DNA from 3 places in the Frigoribacterium sp. CFBP 13729 genome. Region 2 is predicted to be linked to each of the others. Evidence: predicted binding sites of a transcription regulator. Region 2 holds the regulator's gene; each other region holds the start of a gene.
The links. The regulator HrcA, encoded in region 2, represses chaperone genes, less so after heat shock. The targets are predictions, from matches to a motif close to TTNGCACTCGNNNNNNNCGAGTGCNAA.
Positions count from the first base shown of each region.

Region 1: groES (co-chaperone GroES) is a predicted target of HrcA. The motif match lies at 1,456-1,482, and genes of this name have one in related genera.
Region 3: groL (chaperonin GroEL) is a predicted target of HrcA. The motif match lies at 1,933-1,959, and genes of this name have one in related genera.

Region 1 is NZ_JACYUR010000003.1:1,257-4,526, reverse strand. Features, by position in the region: gene IFT77_RS10385 (DUF4190 domain-containing protein) at 1-150, shown strand, start outside; gene IFT77_RS10380 (SAM-dependent methyltransferase) at 238-1,425, opposite strand; gene groES (co-chaperone GroES) at 1,567-1,863, shown strand; gene rarD (EamA family transporter RarD) at 2,025-3,065, shown strand; gene IFT77_RS10365 (ABC transporter substrate-binding protein) at 3,174-3,270, shown strand, end outside.
Region 2 is NZ_JACYUR010000001.1:594,377-597,646, forward strand. Features, by position in the region: gene dnaJ (molecular chaperone DnaJ) at 1-933, opposite strand, end outside; gene hrcA (heat-inducible transcriptional repressor HrcA) at 1,028-2,050, opposite strand; gene IFT77_RS17365 (DUF4870 domain-containing protein) at 2,306-2,818, shown strand; gene hemW (radical SAM family heme chaperone HemW) at 2,921-3,270, opposite strand, start outside.
Region 3 is NZ_JACYUR010000002.1:207,953-211,222, forward strand. Features, by position in the region: gene IFT77_RS07420 (DUF2332 domain-containing protein) at 1-467, shown strand, start outside; gene IFT77_RS07425 (DUF3263 domain-containing protein) at 559-852, shown strand; gene IFT77_RS07430 (LytR C-terminal domain-containing protein) at 879-1,469, shown strand; gene IFT77_RS07435 (cold-shock protein) at 1,662-1,865, shown strand; gene groL (chaperonin GroEL) at 2,000-3,270, shown strand, end outside.

The DNA.
Region 1 (3,270 bases), on a different contig from region 2:
CAGGCCCGCAAGCTCTGGCTGCCGGGCCTCATCGTCGGCTACGCGGGCATCGCCCTCGCGGTGATCATCTGGATCGGGCTGATCGTCTTCTTCGCGAGCATGCCCGGCGGGTCGTCCGGAACCTTCGACGGCGGCTACGGGCAGTCCTGACCCGCGCCTCCTGGGGCAGGCCCGCAGAGGGGCAGGTCGTCCGGGCGGCGGGCCGTCAGGACGACGGGCCGCCTGGGTGGCCAGTCGTCAGACGCGCTCGCAGAGCAGAGCCGTGTGGCGACCGGCCACCCGGGTCAGCACCAGGGTCGCGGCGTGCGTGCCCTGCAGCGACAGCCGCTTGCGGAACGCGGCGGGGTCGACGTCGACGCCGCGCTTCTTGATCTCGAGCCGGCCGATGCCCCGGGTGCGCAGCTCGCGTTTGAGGGTCTTCTCGTCGAGCGGGAACGTCTCGACGACGCGGAACACCTGGGCGAACGGCGTCTCGACCGCCTCGTCGGAGGTGAGCCACGCGATGTCCCGGCTGAGCGACCGGGCACCGAGCCGCCGAGCCAGGTCGCCGATCAGCCGGGCGCGGATGACGGCTCCGTCGGGCTCGTAGAGGTACTCGCCGAGCTCGCCGACCTCGACGTCGTCGGAGTCGGCGGGAGCGGTCAGCTCGGCCGTGCCGTGCGCTCCCACGACGAGCGCGGCCCGGCCCACGCCGGGGCGGGCGAGCGGCCCGAACCAGACGCCGACCTCGACGACCTCGCGGTCGACCGAGATCCACTGGCACTCGGCGTCGAGGGGCAGCAGCTCGCGGTCGACGCCGGGGCCGAGCTTGACCCCGGTGGGCAGTCGCTCGGCCCAGCCGAACGCGACGTCGAGCGAGGGCGACCAGTCGGCCGGGTCGGCCAGGCGCCTCGTCGCGGCGTGGCCGGCCGTGCGGCGGGCCGGGTCGAGGAACACGCCCTCGACGTCGCCGACGTCGACCGTCGCGGCGTCGCCGTGCACGACGCGGGACGAGGCCCACGGCGCGAGGTTGTAGGAGGCGACGGCCGCGGTGACCTCGTCGCGGTCGACCGCCAGCACGTCGAGCTCGAGGGCGGCCAGGGCGAGCGCGTCGCCGCCGATGCCGCAGCCGAGGTCGGCGACGCTGCGGAGCCCGGCGGCCCGGTAGCGGCCGGCGTGACGGGCGGCGACGGGGAGGCGCGTGGCCTGCTCGAGACCGGCCTCGGTGAAGAGCATGCGGCTGGCGAAGTCGCCGAACTTCGCGACGGCCTTGGCCCGGAGCCGGGACTGGCTCAGCACGGCCGCGACCAGGGAGGGCGAGTGGCCCTGCCGGCGGAGCGCCGCGACGGCGCCGACGACGTCGTCGGACGCGCTCCACGCAGGGAGCGAGTCGAGCAGTCGGAGCCCCTCGGGCGAGAGCACGTCGAGCAGCTCAGCAGTGTCCATGCCACCAGTCTCGCCCATCGCCGACCGACTCTGGCACTCGGATTGACCGAGTGCCAGTTCGGCTCTACAGTTGTTCTGGCACTCGCACGTGGCAAGTGCCAGCCCACGTTCTACGAAGTTCCGAGAAAGCAGAGGTCAACCGTGTCGGTCTCCATCAAGCCGCTCGAAGATCGCATCGTCATCCAGCAGGTCGAAGCCGAGCAGACCACGGCTTCCGGCCTCGTGATCCCCGACACCGCCAAGGAGAAGCCCCAGGAGGGCGAGGTCGTGGCGGTCGGACCGGGTCGCATCGACGACAACGGCAACCGCGTGCCGCTCGACGTCGCCGTCGGCGACAAGGTCATCTACAGCAAGTACGGCGGCACCGAGGTCAAGTACGCCGGCGAGGACTACCTCGTCCTCTCGGCGCGCGACGTCCTCGCCGTCATCGTCCGCTAGGCAGACGACGCACCTGCTCCACCCGGAGGCCCCCGCCCAGGCGGGGGCCTCCGTCGTCCCCGGGCGGGAACGGCAGCGGAGCGAGCCAGCGTGGCAGGAGTGGCCGTGTCCGACGACGGCGGCCCGCCCTAGAGTCGTCCCGTGAACCGCAGAGCGCTCTCGTGACCCGCACCCGCACCTCCTCGTCGGGCGGCCTCGCCTACGCCGTCAGCGCCTACGGCCTGTGGGGCGTGCTGCCGGTGTTCTTCCTGCTCATGTCGCCCTCGGGGCCGTTCGAGATCGTCTCGTGGCGCATCCTCTTCTCCCTCGCCTTCTGCGTCGTGCTGCTCGCCGTCACCCGCGGGTTCCCGGCTTTCCTCGCGCTGCTGCGTCAGGGGCGGGTCGTCGGCACCATGGCGCTGGCCGGCGTGCTCATCGTCGTCAACTGGACGACCTTCATCGTCGCGACCCTGGCCGGGCACGTGGTCGAGGCTGCCCTCGGCTACTTCATCAACCCGATCGTCACGGTGCTGCTCGCGGTGCTGGTGCTGCGCGAGCGCCTCCGGCCGGTGCAGTGGGTCGCGATCGGCCTGAGCGCCGTGGCCGTCGTCGTCATCACGGTGGGCACGGGCGGGGTGCCGTGGCCCTCGCTGATCATGGCCTTCTCGTTCGGGGCCTACGGGCTCGTCAAGAAGCAGATGGGCGGCAAGGTCGACGCCGTCAGCGGGCTGACCCTCGAGACGATGGCGGTCGCGCCGTTCGCGGCGGTCGCGCTCGTCGTGCTGGCCGTCACGGGCATCGGCGGGGGTGTCGTGTTCGGCACCGTCAGCCTCGTGCACACGCTGACGGTGATCAGCTCGGGGATCGTGACGGCGGTGCCGCTCCTGCTCTTCGCCGCCGCCGCACGTCGGCTGCCGCTGGCGACCATCGGGCTGACGCAGTACCTCGCGCCCGTGCTGCAGTTCGTCGTCGGGGTCGTGCTGCTGCACGAGGAGATGCCGACGAGCCGGTGGATCGGCTTCGCCATCGTCTGGGTCGCGCTGATCGTGCTCACCACCGACATGGTCGTGACGAGCCGGAGGAGCCGTGCGCGAGGCCGCGAGGCCGACCGTGCGGCGGCCCTGGCCCCTGACCCCGCCGGCGGACGTGACGCCGGCCCTGCGGGCGACCGCGCGGCAGGTGCTGAGTCGATGTCACGAATTGCTAACGAAACGGCAGGGTGACCGGGAGAACACACGCAGGAAACATTCCGCCCCTAGTTTCTTCTCAATCGCGGGGACCGTCCACCTAGTGTCGGTCCGGCTGTACGCGCTTCATGAAAGGGACCACGGATGATCCGATCCACCAAAGGGCTGAGGGCCCTGGCGCTCGCAGGAGCCGCCTCCGTTCTGCTCGCAGCCTGTTCCACCACCTCTTCCTCGACCGACG
Region 2 (3,270 bases):
GAGCTTCGTGATGCCCCGGTCGCGGATCGTGATGACGTCGGCGCTCTGGGTGCCGGCCTTGAGCTCGATCTCGACCTCGCCGTCGAGCGCGTGCAGGGTCGTCTCGGTGCCCAGGATGGCGTCGGCCATCTGGACCTCGAGGGTCGCGAGCAGGTCGTCGCCGTCGCGGCTGTAGATGTCGTGGTGGCGCACCTTGACCTCGAGGTAGAGGTCGCCGTTGGGCCCGCCGGCCTGGCCGACCTCGCCCTGGCTCGGCAGCTGCAGCCGGATGCCCGTGTCGACGCCCGCGGGGATGTCGATCGGGATCGTGCGGCGCGCGCGCACCCGGCCCTGGCCCTGGCAGGTCGGGCACGGGTTCGGGATGACGGTGCCGTAGCCGCGGCAGGTGCCGCAGGGGCTCGACGTCATGACGTTGCCGAGCAGCGACCGGACGGTCCGCTGGATCTGGCCGGAGCCGTGGCAGATGTCGCAGGTCTGGGGCGACGTGCCGGGCGCGCAGCACGACCCGTTGCAGGTCTCGCAGAGCACGGCCGTGTCGACCTCGATGTCGCGGGTCGTGCCGAAGACGATCTCCTCGAGGTCGACCTCGAGGCGCAGCAGGGCGTCCTGGCCGCGCTCGCGACGCGATCGCGGGCCCTGTCGCTGACCCCCGCCTCCTCCGCCTCCGAAGAACGCGTCGAAGATGTCGCCGAAGCCCGCCGCGCCGCCGCCCCCGCCGCCGAACCCGGCCTGCGGGCCGAGGTCGTAGCGCTCGCGCTGCTGCGGGTCGCTCAGCACGTCGTAGGCGTGCGTGACGTCCTTGAAGCGCTCGGAGGCCTCGGGGCTGGGGTTGACGTCCGGGTGCAGCTCGCGTGCGAGCCTGCGGTACGCCTTCTTGATCTCGTCGGGCGTCGCCGACCGGTCGACTCCGAGCACGTCGTAATGATCTGCCACTTGTTCTCGTCTGCCTCTGGTGTCTGGGGGTGGTCTCGTGGGGGCTGGTCAGGGGGCGCGGCGCGGTCGCGCAGGGCCGGGGAGGTGCGGGTCGTCAGCGCTCGGAGAGCAGCGACGACAGATAACGGGCCACCGCACGCACGGCGGCCATGTTGGTCGAGTAGTCCATGCGCATCGGGCCGAGCACGCCGAGGCGCGCGACCTCGCTGCCCGTCGAGGTGTACCCGCTCGCCAGCACGGACGCCTGGGAGAGGCCGAAGGAGGCGTTCTCTCGTCCGATGCTCGCGGCCACGTCGACCGCGTCGAGCTGCATCTCGCCGAAGAGGCGCAGCAGGGCCACCTGCTGCTCGATCGCCTCGAGGACGGGGTAGAGGTCGCCGCTGAAGTCGTCGCCGGTGCGCACGAGGTTGGCCGCGCCGGCCATCACGAGGCGTTCCTGACGCCCGGCGGCGAGCTGCTCGACCAGGCTGGCGACGACGACGCCGACCACGACGGCCTGCTCGGGGCGGAAGCCCTCGTGCAGGTCGCCGAGCAGCGCGGCGGCCGCGCTCAGCTCGGTGCCGCCCACCGCCGCGTTGAGCGCCCGGCGGAGCTCGGCGAGGAACTCGTCGTCGACGACGACGGGCAGCTCGACGAGCCGCTGCTCGACCTGCCCCGTGTCGGTGATGAGCACGGTCATGACACGCCGCTCGGCGAGGCTGACCAGCTCGACGTGCCGCACGCGCGCCCGCGAGAACGAGGGGTACTGCACGAGCGCCACCTGGTTCGTCAGCTGGGACAGGAGGCGGACCGTGCGGCCGAGGACCTCGTCGAGGTCGGCCGAGTCGCCGAGGAACGTCTCGATCGCCTGCCGCTGCGCGGTGGTCAGCGGACGCAGGTCGGCGAGGTGGTTGACGAAGAGGCGGTAGCCCTTGTCGGTCGGCACCCGACCAGAGGAGGTGTGGGGCGCCGCGATCAGCTCTTCTTCTTCGAGGAGCGCCATGTCGTTGCGGATCGTGGCGGCCGAGACGCCGAAGTGGTGCCGCTCGACGATCGACTTCGAGCCCACGGGCTCGCGGGACGCGACGTAGTCGTGCACGATGACGCGCAGCACCTCGAGACCACGTTCCGAGACCACGACGCACCTCCCTCTCGCACGGCCGGCGGCGGGGCACGTCACGACGACGACCCGAGCTCGCTGGCACTCGTCCTGCCAGACTGCCAATCCTACGTCACGCGGCCCGCGAGGCCTACTCGACCCGCACCTCCTGCCCTATGCTCGCCGTGACGCCCGCCGGACCACCTCGTCCGGCCGGGCGGCCAGCACCGACCACCCGCGACGCGCCCGTTCGCCTCGACCCGGTCGGGCCCACGACGACGAACAGGTGAGCAGATGACCGACACCCCTCCCTCCCAGCCGAACGACCCGCAGGGCTCCGGCTGGGGCCAGCAGCCCGGTCAGGGCCAGCCCGGCCACGGGCAGCAGCCCGGTCAGCCCGGCCCGCAGCAGCCCGGCTACGGCCAGCAGCCCGGCTACGGCCAGCAGCCCGGCTACGGCGCCCCGCAGCCGCCTCAGCCCCTGCGCCCCGAGGACGAGAAGCTCTGGGCCACGCTGATCCACGTCGGCGGCATCCTGCTCAGCTTCGTCGCGCCCCTGGTCGGCTACCTCGTGCTCAAGGACCGCGGCCCGTTCGTCCGCGAGCACAGCCGCGTCGCGCTGAACTTCCAGCTGACCGTGCTCATCGCGTACCTCGTCGGAGGCGCCACGTCGTTCCTCGGCATCGGCCTCGTGATAACGCTCGTCGCGGGCATCCTCGTGATCGTCTTCGGCATCATCGCCGCCCTGGCGGCCAACCGGGGCGAGTACTACAAGTACCCGCTGAGCATCGAGTTCATCAAGGCGTAGCCCGCCGGCACGCCCGTCGAGGCGCGTCTCCCGTCTGGGAGGCGCGCCTCGCGTCGTCTCGGCAGGACGTCGCCCCACGAGCGTGCCCCGGGCAGGTCGGACTCAGACCGGGAGCAGCCGGCGGACCACGGCGTCGGCCATGAGTCGCCCCGTGCGCGTGAGGACGACCCGACCGGCCAGCGCCTCGCGCCCCTCGACCCAGCCGTCCGCGATCAGCCCGGCGACGGCCGCACGGCCCTCGGGATCGAGGTCGGAGGTGGGCAGGCCCTCGCGCATCCGGACGGCGAGCAGCACCCGCTCGACCCGACGCGTCTCGGCGTCGAGGGTCTCGCGGCCGGCTCCGGGCGACTCCCCCGCGGCCATGCGCTGGCCGTAGGCGGCCGGGTGCTTCACGTTCCACCAGCGGACCCCGCCGACGTGGCTGTGCGCGCCCGGGCCGACGCCCCACCAGT
Region 3 (3,270 bases), on a different contig from region 2:
AGGTCGTCTGGCGCGCGGGCCTCGACCTGGACCCGCTCGACGTGCGTTCCGCGGGGGACGTGGGCTGGCTCGAGGCGCTGCTCCCGCCCGGGGCGACGGGGCGGGCCGCCTTGCTGGCGCAGGCTGTCTCCGTGGCCGCCGCCGCGCCTCCTCGGGTCGAGCGGGGCGACGCCGTCGACGACCTCGTGCGGCTCGCGGCCGAGGCGCCCCGGGACGCGACCCTCGTCGTCGTCTCGACCGGCACGCTCGTCTACCTGCCCGGACGCCGTCGACAGGAGTTCGTCGACCTGGTGGGCGGCCTGGGCGCGCGGTGGATCTCGTACGAGCGGCGGGGCCTGCTGCACGACGTGCCGGTCGTGCTGCCCGACGGTGTGCCCGTCGACGAGGCCTTCGCCGTGCTCGCCCTCGACGGACGTGCGCTGGCGGTGGGGGACGCCCACGGCACCCGCCTGTGGACGACCGGCTGACGGCTGGGAGCGGACCGGCCGAACCGCCCCGCGCCTCCCCGGCTGCTCCGCCGCCCGCCCCTAAGCTGGCCGGGACCGAGAGGGCGGGGCAGTGAGCGACGAGGGCAGCGGCAGCGGGGACGTGCGCACGAGCGCGCTGTCCGAGCGCGACCGTGCCCTGCTCGACTTCGAGCAGCGTGCCCCTTCCTCGCCCGGACAGAAGGAGGCGGCGGTGCGGCGCGAGCTCGGCCTCACGACCGCGCGCTATCAGCAGATGCTCGGCTCCCTCCTCGACAGGCCTGCTGCACTTGCCTACTCGCCCATGCTCGTGGGGAGGCTCCTGCGACTGCGTGAGGAGCGCTCCCGGGCGAGGGCCGCCCGCTCGTTCGGGCCGACCGACCGCTGACCCACACGGAAGACCGACACCACACCATGGCGAAACACCCCCGCGACCGATTCGACGAGGTGCCCGGCGACCTGCACAGGGTCGGGGCCCACCGAGCCGTGGCACGGCGAGGTCGCGGCTGGGTCGTCTTCGCGTGGTGCGCCCTCGCGGTCGGCGTCCTCGTCGGCGCGGGCGTCGTGTACCTCGGCGTCGCGAACGACAGCTTCCAGTTCGTCTCTCCGACCTCCGACGAGACGGCCGAGGCCGGGTCCGGGACGCCGGCCGACGACGCGACGGACGGGACCGCCTCCCCGGCGACGCCGGCCGAGACCGTCGCCCCCGCCGACCCGGCGTCCGTCGACCCGGACGTCACCACGATCACCGTGCTCAACGGCACCACGACGAGCGGGCTCGCGAGCCGGGCGTCGCTGGCCCTCGCCGAGACCGGCTGGACCGTGGCCGGCCAGGGCAACGCCGACGGCACCGTGCCCTCGACGATCGTCTACTACGCCGACGCGGCCGACGAGGCCGTGGCCCGCGGCGTGGCCCGCGACCTCGGCGCGACCAGGGTCGAGCTGAGCGACGCGTTCCCCGACTCGTCGGTGACCGCGGTGCTCGGGGCGGACTACGCGCCCTGAGGCGCGCCTCCTCGTTGCCGTCCCGTTGCGGTCGTGTTGCCGCCCCGTTGCGGAACGTGTGAATTCGTCACTTCCGACGGGTTAACCCTGCGCCGAGGCCTTCTGCGGGCCTGTGCGCCCTGGCTAGCATCTGGTCCCGGCACTGGCACCACCGCACGCGCCGCACCAGAGCACAGCAAGGGGAACGACACCATGGCACAGGGCACCGTCAAGTGGTTCAACGCGGAGAAGGGCTACGGCTTCATCACCGTGACGGACGGCGGACAGGACGTCTTCGTCCACTACTCCGCCATCGACATGAACGGCTACAAGGTCCTCGAGGAGGGCCAGGCGGTCGTCTTCGAGGTCGGCACGGGCGACAAGGGGCCGCAGGCGGAGAGCGTCCGCCTGGCCTGACCCCTCCCGGGCGTCGTGAGGTGCGGGGCTCACTTGCACTCCATAGGTGAGAGTGCCAGAATCGTCCCTGGCACTCGCCGTTGGTGAGTGCCAATGCTTCTGCTTCATGACGTCCGGGAGGGACGAGGAAACACATGGCTAAGATCATTGCTTTTGACGAAGAGGCCCGTCGTGGCCTCGAGCGCGGCCTGAACATCCTGGCCGACGCGGTGAAGGTCACGCTCGGCCCGCGCGGCCGCAACGTCGTGCTCGAGAAGAAGTGGGGCGCCCCCACCATCACGAACGACGGCGTCTCCATCGCCAAGGAGATCGAGCTCGACGACCCGTTCGAGAAGATCGGTGCCGAGCTCGTCAAGGAGGTCGCCAAGAAGACGGACGACGTCGCCGGCGACGGCACCACCACCGCCACCGTGCTCGCCCAGGCGCTCGTCCGTGAGGGCCTCCGCAACGTCGCCGCAGGCGCCGACCCCATCTCGCTGAAGCGCGGCATCGAGAAGGCCGCCGCCGCCGTCTCGGCCCAGCTCCTCGCCGACGCGAAGGACATCGAGACCAAGGAGCAGATCGCGGCCACGGCCTCGATCTCCGCTGCCGACCCCACCATCGGCGCGCTCATCGCCGAGGCCATCGACAAGGTCGGCAAGGAGGGCGTCGTCACCGTCGAGGAGTCGAACACCTTCGGCACCGAGCTCGAGCTGACCGAGGGCATGCGCTTCGACAAGGGCTACCTGTCGCAGTACTTCGTGACCGACCCCGAGCGCCAGGAGGCCGTCTTCGAGGACGCCTACGTGCTCATCGTCAACTCGAAGATCTCGAACATCAAGGACCTCCTCCCCGTCGTCGACAAGGTGATCCAGAGCGGCAAGCAGCTGCTCATCATCGCCGAGGACGTCGACGGCGAGGCGCTGGCGACCCTGGTCGTCAACAAGATCCGCGGCATCTTCAAGTCGGTCGCCGTCAAGGCCCCCGGCTTCGGCGACCGTCGCAAGGCCCAGCTGCAGGACATCGCCATCCTCACCGGTGGCCAGGTCATCGCCGAGGAGGTCGGCCTCAAGCTCGAGAACGCGACCCTCGACCTGCTCGGCCGTGCTCGCAAGGTCGTCATCACCAAGGACGAGACGACCATCGTCGAGGGCGCCGGCGACCCCGAGCAGATCGCGGGCCGCGTCCGTCAGATCCGCTCCGAGATCGAGGCGACCGACAGCGACTACGACCGCGAGAAGCTCCAGGAGCGCCTCGCCAAGCTCGCCGGCGGCGTCGCCGTCATCAAGGCCGGCGCGGCAACGGAGGTCGAGCTCAAGGAGCGCAAGCACCGCATCGAGGACGCCGTCCGCAACGCGAAGGCAGCCGTCGAGGAGGGCATCGTCGCCGGTGGTGGCGTCGCCCTCATCCAGGCCGGCAAGACCGC